Regions from separate parts of the Geobacillus sp. C56-T3 genome, predicted to be linked through region 2. Evidence: riboswitches for the same ligand, from Rfam matches in the RefSeq annotation. Region 2 holds a riboswitch; each other region holds the start of a gene.
The links. Region 2 has a riboswitch for cobalamin ahead of GC56T3_RS13755 (ribonucleoside-diphosphate reductase subunit alpha). Riboswitches for the same ligand answer to the same signal wherever they lie in the genome.
Positions count from the first base shown of each region.

Region 1: linked by a shared signal. The riboswitch ahead of GC56T3_RS06585 (ABC transporter substrate-binding protein) and the one ahead of GC56T3_RS13755 (ribonucleoside-diphosphate reductase subunit alpha) in region 2 are both predicted to bind cobalamin.
Region 3: linked by a shared signal. The riboswitch ahead of GC56T3_RS09120 (ferredoxin) and the one ahead of GC56T3_RS13755 (ribonucleoside-diphosphate reductase subunit alpha) in region 2 are both predicted to bind cobalamin.

Region 1 covers NC_014206.1:1,296,165-1,301,442, forward strand. Annotated here, with positions in the region: gene GC56T3_RS06575 (PH domain-containing protein) at 1-111, shown strand, start outside; gene GC56T3_RS06580 (NUDIX hydrolase) at 257-724, shown strand; cobalamin riboswitch at 808-1,007, shown strand; gene GC56T3_RS06585 (ABC transporter substrate-binding protein) at 1,148-2,104, shown strand; gene GC56T3_RS06590 (iron ABC transporter permease) at 2,091-3,125, shown strand; gene GC56T3_RS06595 (adenosylcobinamide amidohydrolase) at 3,122-4,594, shown strand; gene cbiB (adenosylcobinamide-phosphate synthase CbiB) at 4,591-5,278, shown strand, end outside.
Region 2 covers NC_014206.1:2,786,489-2,791,766, forward strand. Annotated here, with positions in the region: gene GC56T3_RS18845 (helix-turn-helix domain-containing protein) at 1-63, opposite strand, end outside; gene GC56T3_RS13750 (ribonucleotide-diphosphate reductase subunit beta) at 264-1,304, opposite strand; gene GC56T3_RS13755 (ribonucleoside-diphosphate reductase subunit alpha) at 1,418-3,775, opposite strand; cobalamin riboswitch at 3,830-4,025, opposite strand; gene GC56T3_RS13760 (ATP-binding cassette domain-containing protein) at 4,234-5,250, shown strand; gene GC56T3_RS13765 (ABC transporter permease) at 5,247-5,278, shown strand, end outside.
Region 3 covers NC_014206.1:1,838,092-1,843,369, forward strand. Annotated here, with positions in the region: gene GC56T3_RS09090 (glycerophosphodiester phosphodiesterase family protein) at 1-544, opposite strand, end outside; tRNA gene GC56T3_RS09095 (tRNA-Gln) at 719-790, shown strand; gene rraA (ribonuclease E activity regulator RraA) at 1,048-1,533, shown strand; gene GC56T3_RS09105 (hypothetical protein) at 1,614-1,868, shown strand; gene GC56T3_RS09110 (retropepsin-like aspartic protease) at 1,858-2,238, shown strand; partial or broken gene GC56T3_RS09115 (S-adenosylmethionine--2-demethylmenaquinone methyltransferase) at 2,249-2,395, shown strand; cobalamin riboswitch at 2,454-2,648, shown strand; gene GC56T3_RS09120 (ferredoxin) at 2,833-3,231, shown strand; gene GC56T3_RS09125 (energy-coupling factor ABC transporter permease) at 3,232-3,975, shown strand; gene GC56T3_RS09130 (energy-coupling factor ABC transporter substrate-binding protein) at 3,980-4,273, shown strand; gene GC56T3_RS09135 (energy-coupling factor transporter transmembrane protein EcfT) at 4,257-4,982, shown strand; gene GC56T3_RS09140 (energy-coupling factor ABC transporter ATP-binding protein) at 4,979-5,278, shown strand, end outside.

The DNA.
Region 1 (5,278 bases), 1.5 Mb from region 2:
GCGGATTTTCAGGCCGTGAATGAATACGCTTTTCGCTGGCTGACGGAAGCGAAAAAGAACTATACGGTGAAGGATTTCGGCTTTGTGTTTGACAAATATATTCAACAGTGACGAGATGAAGGTTGTATCGGGGAAAGACGCCGTGCCAGAGGCGAGGTATCTTTCCTTATTTTTTTCAAGATGGCAGTATAGATGGGGCAGCTGCTTTTTTTCTGCAGGAGAGGGCTAGGATCATTCCGCGATGTAGGAGGAGAGCTTGATGGATAAACACCAACAAGCCATTATCACCGTTTCAGCCTATATTACGAATGACACGGGAGAGGTTTTGCTTGTTAAAAGCTATGACCGCTCCGATACGTGGGAAATGCCGGGCGGACAAGTTGAACCAGGCGAGCCGCTCGATCGGGCCGTTCATCGCGAGGTGTATGAAGAGACTGGCGTTGACATCCGTCTCATCGGGGTCAGCGGCGTGTATTACAATGAAACTAAAAATATCATAAACATTGTATTTAAAGCGACATATGTGAAAGGAAACGTTTCTCCCCAGCCTGAGGAAATTCAAAAGGCGAAGTTTGTGTTGATCGATGAGTCGAATATTGATGAATATGTGACATGGCCGCATTTGAAATCGCGGGTGCTCGATGCGATGAAAAGGGAATGCTCTGTTCCGTATGAAACATGGGTTATGAATCCATCTCGATTGTCTGCAAGAGTGGGAAGGTGACGACTTCCCTCCAACCTGCTGTAAATTCATAGTTGTCAAATGCTAAACGCTGCATTATTATAAAAATGTCCATATCCGACAAATTCATCAACTCGCAGCAAGGTGCCGAAAAGGCTTAATAGGGAATCCGGTGGGAATCCGGAGCTGTCCCCGCAACTGTCAATGCGGACGAAATGAAATCGCCACTGTACGGACAGATGGCTTGCGCTGTTTTCCGTACGGGAAGGCTTCAGAGTAGGATGAAGCATGAGCCAGTAGACCTGCCTTGCTTGCCGCAGTTTCCGAATCTTCGGGGGGTGAGACGCGGAAACAGTCGTACAGGGCATTGTTGTGCCCATTGGCGGTCTGTTTCGCGCTCATTCCCAGATTTAGGCGGAATGGGCGTTTTTTATTGTACATACATCACTGAAGGGGGAATGACGGATGAAACGTTGGACATGGCCGGCGGTGGTGGCGGTGTTCTTCCTTTTGGCCGCCGTGCTCGTCGGCTGCGGCGGGGCGAATGGCAGCACCGAGCCTGCGAAAAAAGAAGAACCGAAAACGGAACAAGCGGCGTTTCCGGTGACGGTGAAAGACGGGCTTGGCGAGGATGTCACGATCAAAGCGGAACCGAAAAAGATCGTCTCGCTCATCCCAAGCAATACGGAAATCGCCTATGCGTTGGGGTTGGGCGATAAGATCGTCGGCGTCAGCGATTTTGACAATTATCCGGAAGACGTCAAAACGAAAACGAAAATCGGCGGCATGGAATTCAACGTCGAGAAAATCATTTCGCTCAAACCGGATCTTGTCTTGGCCCACGCGTCAAGCGCCCATAACTCGCGCGATGGCCTCAAGCAATTGAAAGACGCCGGCATCACCGTGCTTGTCGTGAATGACGCGAAGTCGTTCGACGATGTGTATGCGTCCATCGAATTGATCGGCAAAGCGACCGGGACGACAGACAAAGCGAAGCAAGTGATTAAGGATATGAAAGAGAAGCTTGCGCAAATTCAAGAAAAAGCGAAACAAATCCCGGCGGACAAACAAGCGAACGTCTGGATTGAAGTGTCGCCGCCGCCGCAGCTGTATACGGCCGGCAAAGGGACGTTTATGGATGAGATGCTTCAAGTGATTTCAGCGAAAAACGTCGCCGGCAGCTTGGAAGGCTGGCCGATGGTGACGGAAGAAAAAGCCGTAGCCTATAAGCCGGACGTTATCATCACGACATACGGCGGAGCGAAGCAAGTGTTTGCGCGCGCCGCTTGGAAAGACGTGCCGGCGGTGAAAAACAAGCGGGTGTATGACGTCAACACCGACTTAGTAAGCCGCCCGGGTCCGCGCCTTGTCGAAGGGGTCGAGGAACTTGCCAAAGCCATTTACCCGGATGTGTTCAAGTAAAACGTGGATGTATATATTGGCCGTCACGGCGGCCATGTTATCGTTGCTCGTAGGGATATCGACAGGATCGCTGTCGATTCCCTTTTCTTCTATTGTTCGCATTCTTGCGTCCGAATGGTTTGGTATGCCGCTTCCGTCTGACATTCCGGCCGATTGGGTGCCGATCGTGATGGCGATCCGCTTGCCGCGCGTCGTGCTCGCTTTTTTGGTCGGGGCGTCATTGGCACTGGCTGGCGCGGCGTTCCAAGGGTTGCTGAAAAATGCGCTCGCCGATCCGTACACGCTCGGCGTCTCGTCCGGCGCCTCGGTCGGGGCGGTGCTCGTCATCTTTCTCGGCTGGCAATGGCCGCTCTTTGGCACGTTCACGCTGCCGATCGTGAGCATTTTATGCGGCATGGCGACGCTTGTCGCCGTTTTGGCGTTCACTCGCGCGGTTGAGCCGCAGCTGTCGGTTGAGACGATCATTTTAGCCGGCATTATCTTCGGCGCGTTTTTCAGCGCGTTCATTTCACTGATGATCGCTTTGACCGGGGAAGAATTGCGGCAAATCATCTCATGGCTGATGGGAAGCGTCGCGATGCGCGGCTGGAAATACAGCGGGCTTTTGTTGCCGTTTTTTCTCATCGGCGCGGCGGTGCTTCTCGCCAACGGCCGCGAGTTGAACGCGTTTGCTTTTGGCGAGGCGGCGGCGCTTCATGTCGGCGTTGATGTTACGCGCCGAAAAGTCATCATTTTGACGGCGGCGGCGCTGCTCACCGGCGCGGCGGTGTCGGTGTCCGGGACGATCGGTTTTGTTGGGCTCGTTGTTCCGCATATGGTTCGGCTTGTGTGCGGGCCAAACTACCGGGTGCTGCTGCCGCTGTCGCTCTTGTATGGCGGGGCGTTTCTTGTGCTTGCCGATGTGGCGGCGCGGACGATCATCGAACCGCGCGAACTGCCGATCGGCGTCATCACCGCGCTGATCGGCGCCCCGCTATTTGCCGTCTTGTTTTTCCGAAAAATGAAGCGAAAGATGGGATGATGATGCTCGAGGTGCGGGCCGTATCGCATCGGTATGGACCAAAGCAAGTGCTTGATCGTGTGACGTTTTCCGTGGAAAAAGGGGAGCTTTTTGGCATCGTCGGGCCGAACGGCAGCGGAAAAACGACGCTGCTGAAACTCATTTGCAAAGAGCTTCCGCTTGCCAGCGGTGAGATCAAGATTCATGGCCAGCCGCTTTTGGCGCTGTCTGCGAAGCAATGGGCGCGGTTTGCCGCCGTCCTGCCGCAGACAGCGGAGGCGGCGGCCGGCTATACGGTGAGAGAAACGGTGGCGCTCGGCCGCTACGCCCATCAGCGCGGCTTGTTTCCGACGTGGACGAAAGAGGATGAAGCGGCGGTTCAAGAAGCGCTTCGTGCGGTCGGCTTGGCTGACAAAATCGATGAGCCGCTTGAGCGGCTAAGCGGCGGCGAGCGGCAGCGCGCCTATTTGGCGCGGGCGCTTGCCCAAAAGCCGCAGCTGCTCTTGCTGGATGAGCCGACGAACCATATGGATGTGAGCGGCCAAGTCCGGCTTTTGGACCGGCTCGCGGAAGCTGCCCGCTCCCGCGATTTGACGGTCGTCGCCGTCTTTCACGATATGAACGTCGCTAGCTTATATTGCGACCGGGTGCTTGTGTTAAAAGAAGGAAAAACAGCGGCGCTTGGAACGCCGACAGATGTGATGACGCCGGCGCTGCTTGAGGAAGTGTTTGCCGCGCCGATTGTGCGTCTGGCTCATCCGGCGGCGGCAAAGCCGATGTTTTCGTTCGTGCCGAAAGGGAAACAAGAAGAATCGTCGGCCGGCGGGCTGCGTTTGTCCTTTCTTGATGACGCCGCTGTTCTGGCCTCCTGCCAGCCGCTTCGCGTCCTGTCCTCGGCATTGATCGGCGCTGGGTTTCAATGGGCGACCCATTTTGTCAACCGCCAAGTCGGGTTGGATTACGATTGCGGCGATGCGGAAGGAGACATGCGCCGCTATTTGGAGCAGCACGGGTTTTCGCCGGAACGAACGATCGGCATGATGACGGCGGTTGATGTCCGTGATGCCGTTTGGCTTCAGAAAGAAGGGGAAGCGTTTTCGGTGGCGGTCATGGCAACCGCTGGCGTCGGCAATGCGGTTGATGCCGCTCGGGCGTGGCAGCATAAGCCGCTTGCGGCAAGGCCGGGAACGATCAATATGGTGATTGTCATTGACGGAGTGCTGACGGAAGCGGCGTTTGTCCAGGCGATGATGACGGCGACGGAAGCGAAGGTAAAAGCGCTCGCCGATCGTTCCGTTTGCGACCCGGAAACAAGGACGCTTGCCACCGGCACGTCGACCGATTCGCTCGCCGTGGCGGCGACGCAAACCGGGCGGACGTTTGCCTATGCCGGAACGGCGACGGAACTCGGGCGCGCGATCGGTCGGCTCGTGTATGAAGCGACGATCGAGGCGCTTGACCGCTACAAGCGGCGGAGGGGGCGGCGATGACGCATTTGCTGGCAATGACGTTGGCTTTGCTGTTGGATGCGCTGCTTGGCGACCCGCGCTGGCTGCCGCACCCTGTGCGCGGGATGGGAACGCTGATTGCGTGGCTTGACCGCCGCTGGAATCAAGGAACAAAGCGGCGGGCGAAAGGGGCGGCGGCCGTGGCGGTCGTGTTGGCCGCTGTTTACGGGGTATCGGCGTTGGTCGTTTATGTGGGCTACGCGCTGTCCGTATACGTGGGGGTGGCGATTGAGGCGGCGCTCATTTTCATCACCATTGCGACCAAAAGCCTCGCTGAAGCGGCTGAGGATGTGCGCCGGCCGCTTGAAGCGGGCGATCTTCCCGAGGCGCGGCGGGCGCTGTCGATGATCGTTGGCCGCGACACCGAGCGGCTCGATGAGGCCGGCATCACCCGCGCCTGCGTCGAAACGGTGGCGGAAAATACGAGCGACGGCATCACGGCTCCGCTCTTTTACGCGGCCTTGGGCGGCGCGCCGCTTGCCATGCTGTACCGGGCAGTGAACACGTGCGATTCGATGCTCGGCTATAAAAATGAAACGTATCGCGAATTTGGCTGGGTGGCCGCCCGGCTGGACGATGCGCTCAACTACATTCCGGCGCGGCTGACGGCGCTCGTGATGGTGTTGGTCTGCGGCGGCCGCCGCCTTCGTTTGGCGCTGTCGATAT
Region 2 (5,278 bases):
CTCTTCGACGAGCCACTGATTCAATTGCTCGCGCAGCCGTTCGATTTCCTGTTTTTTCCCCACTTCTCCCGTCCCCTTTCGCATTCAAAAGCAAGTTTTTTCTCATTATACCAAGGTAAGGCGCCCAAGCCTACCGTCCGACAACAAGCCGCAACATCTCTTTTCCTTTTCTCTTCCCCATTGTATAATGCAGCGAGAATCCCTCCGTTAATCATGTTTTCCGGCAAAAAACCGCGTTGGACGATGCCCCAACGCGGTTTTCCTTACAGCTCATCAAACCCATTATCCACTTGCACTTTCGTATATTGGCGCGGTTTTTGCTCGAAGAAGTCTGATTTGCCGAGGTCGACTTCTTCATACGCTTTAATCCAGCGGAGCGGGTTCGTCCGATAGCCGTCAAACGGGCGGTCAAAACCGAGCTGATGAGCGCGGACGTTGGCGTAAAACTTAATGTACGCTTCCAAATCAGCCAAGTCGATGCCATCGATGTCATTCCCGATGATTTCCCCGGCCCATTCGATTTCCAGCTCAGCCGCTTTCGTAAACGTTTCACGGACAAAATCGGAAAGCTCCGGCGTCCGATACTCCGGGTATTCGTTCAACACTTCTTTGAAAATTTTCGCAAACAAATCAACATGAATGTGCTCGTCGCGGTTGATGTAATTGATCATCGTGCTCGTCGCCACCATTTTTTGCTGGCGCGCAAGGTTGTAGAAGAACGCAAACCCTGAGTAGAAAAACAGTCCTTCTAAAATGACGTCAAAAACGATGGAGCGCAACAAGTTTTCCACATTCGGCTCTTCCGCAAACGCCTTGTAGCCGTTCGTCACAAAATCGTTCCGCTTGCGCAGCGTCGGTTCGTTCCGCCAAAAGTCGAATACTTCATCTTGCTTCGCTTTCGGCACAAGGCTCGAGAGCACGTACGAATAGGAATGGTTGTGAATGACTTCCTGCTGGGCGAGCATGATCATGAGCGCATTGATGCTCGGGTCCGTAATGTAATCAGCGACGCGCCCAGCGTAGTCGGTTTGGATGCTGTCAAGCAGCGCCAAGAGTCCGATGATTTTCAAAAACGCATCCTGCTCGCGGTCGGTCAGCTGCGGAAACTGCTTCACATCTTGCGACATATTGATTTCAAACGGCGTCCAAAAGTTGGCGAGCATTCGCTTATATTTCGCATACGCCCATGGGTAGGCGATATCGTCCCAGTTCAACACATTCGAGCAGCGGCCGTTGATGATGCCCGTCGAACGGTTCGGCGCCTCTGGATCCATAATCGGCCGTTTGACTAAGCTGATCGTCATTGTGTCGATTCCTTCCTTTCTCTTTCAAGTATCGTGATGCGCGACCAACCGCGGACGCCCCTCCCGCACAAGGAAGGGAAAGCCCGACCAAAGGCGTTTGTTGCGCCCCTTGGTCAGCTCGCGCAAGAATCGCACTCTTCGATCGTCCCCGATGTCGAACGCACGTAATACGTCGTTTTCAACCCCGACTTCCACGCCGTCAAATGCAAATCGAGCAACTCTTTTGCCTTAATCGTGTTCATGACGTAGAAGTTAAAGGAGATGGCTTGGTCGATATGGCGCTGGCGGGCGGCGTTTTGCTTGATGCTCCAACGTTGGTCGATATGGTACGCCGATTTGTAATACCATGTCGTCTGTTCGTTTAAATCCGGCACCGTAACGGGAATCTTATAATCTTTCTTTTCCTCGGCGTATACTTTTAAGAAAATGGGATCAATGCTCGCCGTGCTGCCAGCGATGATCGACGTCGATGCGTTCGGGGCGATGGCCATGATATAGCCGTTGCGCATCCCGTAGCGGGCCACATCTTGCTTCAGCCGATCCCAATCGAGTTCACCGTGGCTTTCGTAGCCGCGCCGCTCAAAATAAGCGCCCGTCTGCCAGTCCGACCCCGGAAACGCCGGGTAGCTCCCTTTCTCTTTGGCGAGCTCCATGCTCGCTTGAATCGCCAAATACGCGATCGTTTCATACAGCTCGTCGGCATAGCGGACCGCTTCCTCCGACTCCCAGCGAATGCCTTTTAACGCCAAAAGATGATGCCAGCCAAAGGTTCCAAGCCCGACAGCGCGGTATTTTTCGTTCGTCAGGCCGGCCTGCAGCACCGGAATATTGTTTAAATCAATGACATTATCGAGCATCCGCATTTGAATCGGGATGAGCCGCGCCAAAACCCCATCGGTCACCGCCCGCGCCAAGTTGATCGACGATAAATTGCAGACGACAAAATCGCCTGGTATTTTTTCGATGATGATCATCCCGTCTTTTACATATTGCCGCTTCATCACCGTTGGGCTTTGGTTTTGCGCGATTTCCGTGCAAAGGTTGCTGCAGTAGATCATCCCGAGATGGCGATTCGGATTTTGCCGGTTCACTTCATCGCGGTAAAACATAAACGGCGTCCCCGACTCGAGCTGGCTGCGCATGATGCTTTTCATCACTTCGATCGCCGGCACTTTTTCTTTCGACAGCCTTGGTTCGTTGACGCATTGCCAGTATTTCTCGCGGAAACTCCCGCACCCTTTTTCCTCATCATAAAAATCTTCCAAGCTAAACCCCATCACCTTCCGCACTTCATGCGGATCAAACAAATACCAGTCGCCGCGCTGTTCGACTTGCTCCATGAACAAATCAGGGATGCAAACGCCGGTGAACAAATCATGCGTCCGCAGCCGTTCGTCACCGTTGTTGAGCCGCGCATCGAGAAACGCAAAAATGTCTTTATGCCATACATCCAAATAGACGGAAATGGCCCCTTTTCGCTGTCCCAACTGATCGACGCTCACCGCTGTATTGTTCAACTGCTTCATCCACGGGATGACGCCGGAGGAGACCCCTTTAAACCCTTTGATGTCGCTGCCGCGCGAACGGATTTTGCCTAAATAGACGCCGATGCCGCCGCCCGATTTCGACAAATTGGCGATGTCGGTGTTGCTGTCATAAATCCCTTGCAAGCTGTCATCGACCGTGTCGACAAAGCAGCTCGACAGCTGGCCGTATGACTTCCCGGCATTGGCAAGCGTCGGCGTCGCCACGGTCATGTATAAGTTGCTTAACGCCCAATACGCTTCCTTCACGAGCTCAAGGCGCCGCTTAGGTGGTTCATTCGCCATTAGCGTCATGGCGATGACCAAAAACCGCTCCTGCGGCAATTCATACAGCCGCCGCTCATAATCGCGGGCCAAATACCGGTCAGCGAGCGTGCGCAGCCCGATGTACGTAAACAGCTTGTCCTTCTCCGGATCAAGAAACGCACCGATGGCATCAATTTCTTCTTTCGTATAACGTTCAAGCAAGAACGGGCTGTACACCCCTTGTTCTGTCAGCGCAACAAGCAGCGAGTAGAAATCGCCATACCGCTCGCGCTCGTCATACCCACGCTGCCGCGCCGCTTCACGGTACAATTGCCGCAAATACAGCCGGGCGCACACAAATGTCCAGTCCGGCTCATCTTCATCAATGTAAGAAAGTCCTTCCAAAATAGCCGTTTGGTGCAGCTGTTCTACCGTGACGGACTCCTTTCGACTGAGAAGCTGCCAAACACGCTCGACGTATTCATCAAGCGACAGACGGCCGAATCCAGCGGCGGCTTGCCCAATCAGCGACGCAAACTCTTCACGTGAAAAAGAAACCGGCTTCCCTTGGTCATCGATGATGATCATTTTCGTCAATGCGGTCATTCGTTTCCCCACTCCTTCAATAAAAAATCCGCTCGGGCAGGCGAGCGGATGAAACGACAGACGGAAAAAAGGCATACGAAACCCTTTTTCTTTTCCCCTATCGTTTCATCTTCTCACACCCCGAAGAACATGAAACGTTCCAAGCAAGGCAGGTCTCCTGACTCGTGCATCGTCCTACTTTGGGGCCTTCCCAGCGGCGCGCCGAATGGCTCTTGCCGCCAGTGGCCATCCCATTTCGTCCGCACATACAGTTGCGGGGGCAGTTCCGGATTCACACCGGATTCCCTATTAAGTCCTGATGGACACCATTGCTTGGCGCAACGATATATAGTTGTTTAAAAAATAGAACAAAACAATATATAGTAGATGATCATCCTGATGGAACAAGCATATACCAAAACCGGGAGAATTGCAAGAGTGGGCGAATCAAATTTTCTCTTCCTCAAAAAATCATTCCGTTGTTCACATTCTGTTCATAAAAGCATGCTACGATTCACCATGTACGAGAATCATACGAAGGAGGGGGACACAAAATGGGATACAGACCCCAAATCTCACCCGCCCATCAAGAGTGGGCAGTGGAAACACACGAATTGGTGAAAACCTTTGGCGACCACCGGGCCGTGGACGGTCTCAATTTGCGTGTGCGCGCGGGCACCATCTATGGTGTGCTGGGCCCCAATGGAGCCGGCAAGACAACGACAATCCGAATGTTAGCGACGTTATTGCGCCCGGACGCCGGTTCCGCCCAAATTTTTGGGTACGACGTCGTCAAACAACCGCAAGTCGTCCGGCAATTGATTGGTGTCACCGGTCAATACGCCTCTGTTGACGAAACGCTCAGCGCAACAGAGAATCTAATGATCTTTTCTAGGCTTCTGGGACTGAGCCGAACAGAAGCAAGGCGAAAAACAAGCGAATTATTGGAGGAATTTGGTTTGACAGAAGCAGCCAAGCGCCCATTGAAACATTTCTCTGGCGGTATGCGCCGGCGTCTGGATCTCGCCGCCAGCCTCATTGCCCAGCCGCCGCTCATTTTTCTTGACGAACCGACCACCGGACTCGACCCGCGCACGCGCAATCAAATGTGGGAAACGATCCGGCGCTTGGTGAATATGGGAACAACGGTGCTGCTGACAACCCAATATTTACAAGAAGCGGACGAATTGGCAGACCGCATCGCCGTAATTGATCACGGCCGAGTCGTCGCTGAAGGGACACCCGATGAACTCAAGGCGTCCATCGGTCAATCGTCATTGCAAGTCAAGCTGCAACATCCTGGAGAGATCGAAACGGCCAAGCGCATCATTGAGCGCGTTCTCCATGTTCGGCCGACGGTATCCTTAGAAACCGGGAACATCACGGCGCCGATGGCCGATCCAGACCATGTGACGGACCTGCTTGTCGCTTTGCGTCAAGAGGGCATCCACTTAACCGAGTTAAGTGTGCAAAAACCAACCCTCGATGAGGTCTTTCTGACCATTACCGGCCATGGAGTGGAAAAACGTGCAGATGAATCCAATGATGTAAGGGAGGAAGCGATGAGATGAAACCAGTGTCTCCTCAATTGGAGGTCAA
Region 3 (5,278 bases), 950 kb from region 2:
GAAACATGACGCGGCGCTGTTGCAGGAATCCGTGTTTTTTCAATAGATGGACGACCGCCTCTTCGATGCCGGGCTGTTTCGTTTCGATGTACAACGGGGCTTCCACACGCTCCGCTTTCAGCATCTGAATCACCTCATCAAGCGTCGGGATGCGCTGGCCGGCAAAGCGTGGATGAAACCACGAACCGGCATCCAGCCGCCTCAGTTCAGCGAACGAAAAATCATTTACCCGCCACGGAGCACGGCGCGGGTAGACCGTTTCGGCATTTGTCGTCCGGGCGAGCGTCGCATCATGCAGGGCAACGAGCTTCCCGTCTTTGGCTGCGCGCACATCGACTTCGATATAGTCCGCCTGCATGCGGGCGGCGAGGCGGTAGGACGCGAGCGTATGCTCCGGCGCGTGTCCGGACGCGCCGCGGTGGGCGATGACGGCGGTTTTCGGCTGGCTGGATGGCTGACAGGAAGCCACGGCCGCTGAGACGATCGGCAGCGATAACCAAAACAATGCGCAAAGATAGAAGCGAAAAACCGTGATCGGGCGCATATACATCTCTCCCCTTCCAGTATCATATCGGAAAAACAAGTGCGAGAGAAAACGAGGGGATATAGCAGGGAAAGGATGTTTGTACCGATAGTGTCGCACATCAAACAAAGGGATATTCAGTTTGATGCATAACGTGCACCATCATGCCGCATACTGTAAACGACAACAAAACGTTGGGCTATAGCCAAGCGGTAAGGCAACGGACTTTGACTCCGTGATGCGCTGGTTCGAATCCAGCTAGCCCAGCTGAACGTCTGGTCAAACCGGAGGGGCTTTGGGCCGGTGAAAACGGTCTCCGCCATATATCGGCGCGGGGCCGTTTTTTATGGTTTCAATGCGGGCGGTAGAATACATCGAAGCGATTAACAGCCACACAATGGTTTGGTTCACATCGTCGCGTTCGTGTCAGTCGTTCGAATGAAAGATCGTCGACAAAAAACTGCTGAGGCAGAAGGATTTTGGCGAATGACGGCGAATGCAAAACATGAAAGGGGAGAGCGACAATGAAAACAGCCGATTTATGCGATCAATTTTTAGACGAGTTGCAAGTATGCGAGTTGCCGTTTCAATCGTACGGCGGAAAACGGATGTTTTTTGGGCCGATCGCGACGGTCGACGTGTTTGAGGACAACGTTCTTGTCCGCGAAGCGCTCGAGACGGTGCCGCCGGGGACGGTGCTCGTGGTCGATGGAAAAGGCTCGCGCCGCGTCGCGCTATTAGGCGACCGGTTGGCGCAAATCGCCTGCGACCGGGGGCTTGCCGGCGTCATCATCCACGGCTGCATCCGCGATTCGGCGGAAATCGGCCGCATGCCGCTTGGGGTCATGGCGATCGGCACATGCCCAGTGAAAAGCAAAAAAGAGGGAAAAGGCGCCCGCGACGTTGTGCTTGAGTTCGGCGGCGTCCGCTGGGAACCGGGCGCATACGTGTACGCCGATGCCGACGGCGTTGTCGTTGCTCGTGAAAATGTGCGTCTAAAAAGCGATTGATGGTTGTCATATTTTACGAAGGCGTTTCGATGTTTGGACGGTGATATAACGGATACAAAGAACAAGTTGAGGTGATAGAGATGAAATGGCAGGAAGTGCGTTCGTTGTATCCAAACCAGTTTGTGAAAGTACAGGCATTGAAGTCCTACTTACAGGAGGACCAAGAAATTATTGAAGAAGTGGATGTTATTGGAACTGTTTCGAATGAGGATGCAACTCGAGAGTTGTTGCAATCAAAAGGGAATCAGCTTGTTTATCACACGAGCCACAAGGAAATTGTTTTAAAAGTTCGGAAAGCGATTGGCCTGAGAGGGAAATTTCATTATGCAGATTGAATATCGTGAAGGATTGCTGTTTACATCGATCGAAATCGTTTATCAAGGAAGGTCTAAGTTGATTCATAATATGGTGATTGATACTGGTGCGGCGAAAACAGTGATTTCTCAAAATGCAGTAGAGGATATTCATTTGCGGGTAGAGCCGGGCGATCGTATTGTGGCTTATTATGGAATCGGTGGGAAAGAGTACGCGTTTACAAAAAAATTAGACTGTATTCAGTTAGATTCTTTCCAACTAAGAGAGTATGAGATTGATTTTAGCGGGATGGACTATGAGGGGATTAACGGTTTGTTAGGACTGGACATATTGCTGGACGCTGGATTTGTCTTAGACCTAGACAAGTTGGAGATGTATCGTTCTGGTTGAAATGGAGCGCCCGCTCGAAAGCAAAAAAGAGGGAAAAGGCTCACGCGACGTTGCGCTCGAGTTTGGCGGCGTCCGCTGGGAGCCGGGGGCATACGTGTACGCCGATGCCGACGGTGTTGTCGTCGCCCGCGAAGATTTGTCGGCAAAAAACGGTTGACGGCCGCCGTCAAGTTGTACTACGATGAAAACGGATGCTTGTTCCATGACAAGATCAATAGGCGAGAAACAAACAAGGTGCCTAAGCCTGCTTTAGGGTTTGGGTGAAAAGGGAAGCCCGGTGAAAATCCGGCACGGTGCCCGCCACTGTGATGGGGAGCTTTGCGGCAGCAAGTCACTGAAGGATGCTTCGGGAAGACGCCGCCAAGCGATGATCCTAAGTCAGGAGACCTGCCTTGTTTGGATCGGACGGATGCCTACGGGACTATAGGCAGACGTGCGGGAGAATGATGGCTGCATTGGGCCTGTTTGGGCCGTTTACGGCTTTCGTATACATTTTTCTGCACCTCTGCTGTAGAGGTGCTTTTTCTTTTGCCGAAAACCTGCCCGTCTGTCTGCGTCTAAATTCTATCATTCTAGCCAAAAAGGGGGGATTCGGTGGCGACATGGGATTTGCGGGGAATGAAGCATCATGTGCTCATTTGCAACGGAGGGACGTGCCTCCGCCATGGCGGGGATGACGTGACAATGGCGGTGCGCGAGGAGATCGCCCGCCTCGGGCTTGACGATGCTGTCCATACAACAAGGACGCGCTGCAACGGACGCTGTCAAGACGCGTGTGTGATGATCGTCTATCCGCAAGGCGTCTGGTATCGACAGATGACGCCGGAGCGGGCGAAGGAGGTTGTGCGCGCTCATTTGGATGAGGGGCTGCCTCTTTTGAAATGGGCGACGTATGAATATGAAGACGAATTGGTGTTGACGCCAGCCGGCGAACGGGAGGCGCCAAGCGGAAAACGAAAAACCGAACATGGCGTGAAAGGAGTGAAGGGATAAATGAAGAGAGCGGTTCGATGGAGCGGAATGGCGGCTTTATTCACTGCTTATTTTTGGTTGACGAATGAAAATGAAGCGTATGCCATGCACATTATGGAAGGATTTTTGCCTGTCAAATGGGCGCTGTTTTGGTGGCTGCTGTTTTTGCCGTTCTTTGTGTTCGGATTGCGGCGGCTTGTGCATACGCTGAAGCAGCACCCCGAACATAAGCTTCTGATGGCGTTAGCTGGTGCGTTTACGTTTGTATTGTCGGCGCTGAAAATTCCATCCGTCACCGGCAGCAGCTCGCATCCGACCGGGATCGGCTTCGGCTCGGTTTTGTTTGGACCGTGGGTGATGGTGGTGATCGGTACAGTCGTTCTTCTCTTTCAAGCGCTGCTTCTTGCCCACGGAGGGTTGACGACGCTTGGGGCCAATGCCATGTCGATGGCGATCGTCGGCCCGTTCGTCGCGTACGGAGTGTATCAACTGTGCCGAAAAGGGGCGGTATCCAATCGAGCGGCTTTGTTTCTTGCCGCTTGTTTGTCTGACTTGGCCACATATGTGATGACGTCCCTGCAGCTTGCCTTGGCGTTTCCGTCTCCTGATGGGGGAGTCATCGCTTCGTTTTTGAAATTCGCCGGCATTTTTGCCATTACTCAAGTGCCGTTGGCGGTGACGGAAGGCATCATAACGGTGATCGTCTGGAACTGGCTTTCCTCCTATCAAGCTTCTCCGCTGTTTCAAAAGGAAAAGGAGGCATAATGGGATGAAGAAAAATGGCTTGCTCGTGTTGTTGGCTGCTTTGCTTGTCATCATTCCGCTTTGGTGGGCGCGCGGATCGGAATTCGGCGGAACGGACGATCAAGCAGAAAAAGCTATTCAAACGCTCAACCCGCACTATCGTCCTTGGTTTGAGTCGATCTTCACCCCTCCAGGCGGCGAAGTCGAAACGCTTTTGTTCTCGCTGCAAGCCGCGCTTGGCGCCGGCGTGATCGGCTACGTCATCGGGTTGTACAAAGGGCGTTCGGAGCGGAAAAACAGCCATGATTCGCGAGTTTGACCGTTGGACGTATGACAACCGGCTGCGGGCATGGCGGGCGGAGTGGAAGCTGATCGTGGCGTTTGTTATGCTTGCCGTTGTCATGATGGGCGGCTGGCGCGAACAATGGCTTGTGCTCATCGGAATGGCGTATTGGATTGTCGCTCGCGCACGAGTGCCGTTTGCGGTGTATGGAAAAGCGATGCTCGCTGCCTCCGTTTTTTTAGGGCTCAGCCTGCTGACGCTCGTTGTGTCCGTGTCGGTTCCTTTTCAAATAACCTTGATCAGTAACCAGCTGAAGCCGGCTGCGGAGCTCGCCGTTCGCTCCCTTGCCGCTTGGTCGTGCTTGTTTTTCCTTCTCATTACGACGCCGGCGCCGGACTTGATTGCGGTGCTGAGGCGAATGCGGCTGCCGGCGGCGCTCGTGGAACTTTGCTTTCTTATGTATCGCTTTATCTTTTTGCTCGAGCAGGCGGCCGCAGAGCTAATGCTGGCGCTGCGGGCCCGCAGCGGAGGAACGCATTGGCGGCATGGCGGGATGCTGATGTACCAACTGTGGGTGAAAACGTGGCAGTCGTATGAAGCGTTCAGCCGTTCGCTTGCGGCGCGTGGAGGCGTCGCGTCGGCCGGGCATACGCATCAGCGGGAAAAAGCGCATGTGCCTCTTGTCGATGTTGCGGCCGGCATCATCATGGCTTTGCTGCTTGGGTGGGCATGGTGGAAAGGGTGAAAACGTTGCTGCTGCGGATGGAACGAGTGAAATACGCTTATCAAGCAGAACGGTATGTGCTGAATGGGATTGATTGGGAAATTCCAGAGCGAAAAAAATGCGCCTTGATCGGGCCAAACGGCTGCGGCAAAACGACGTTGTTTCTTCATTTGAACGGGCTGCTGCGGGCGCAGGAAGGAGCGGTGTATTGGAAAGGGCGCAACATGTACGAACGCGGCGCCGATTGGGCGCAATGGCGGCGTGAAGTCGGCATCGTCTTCCAAAACCCGGAGCACCAAATCCTCGCCCCGCTCGTG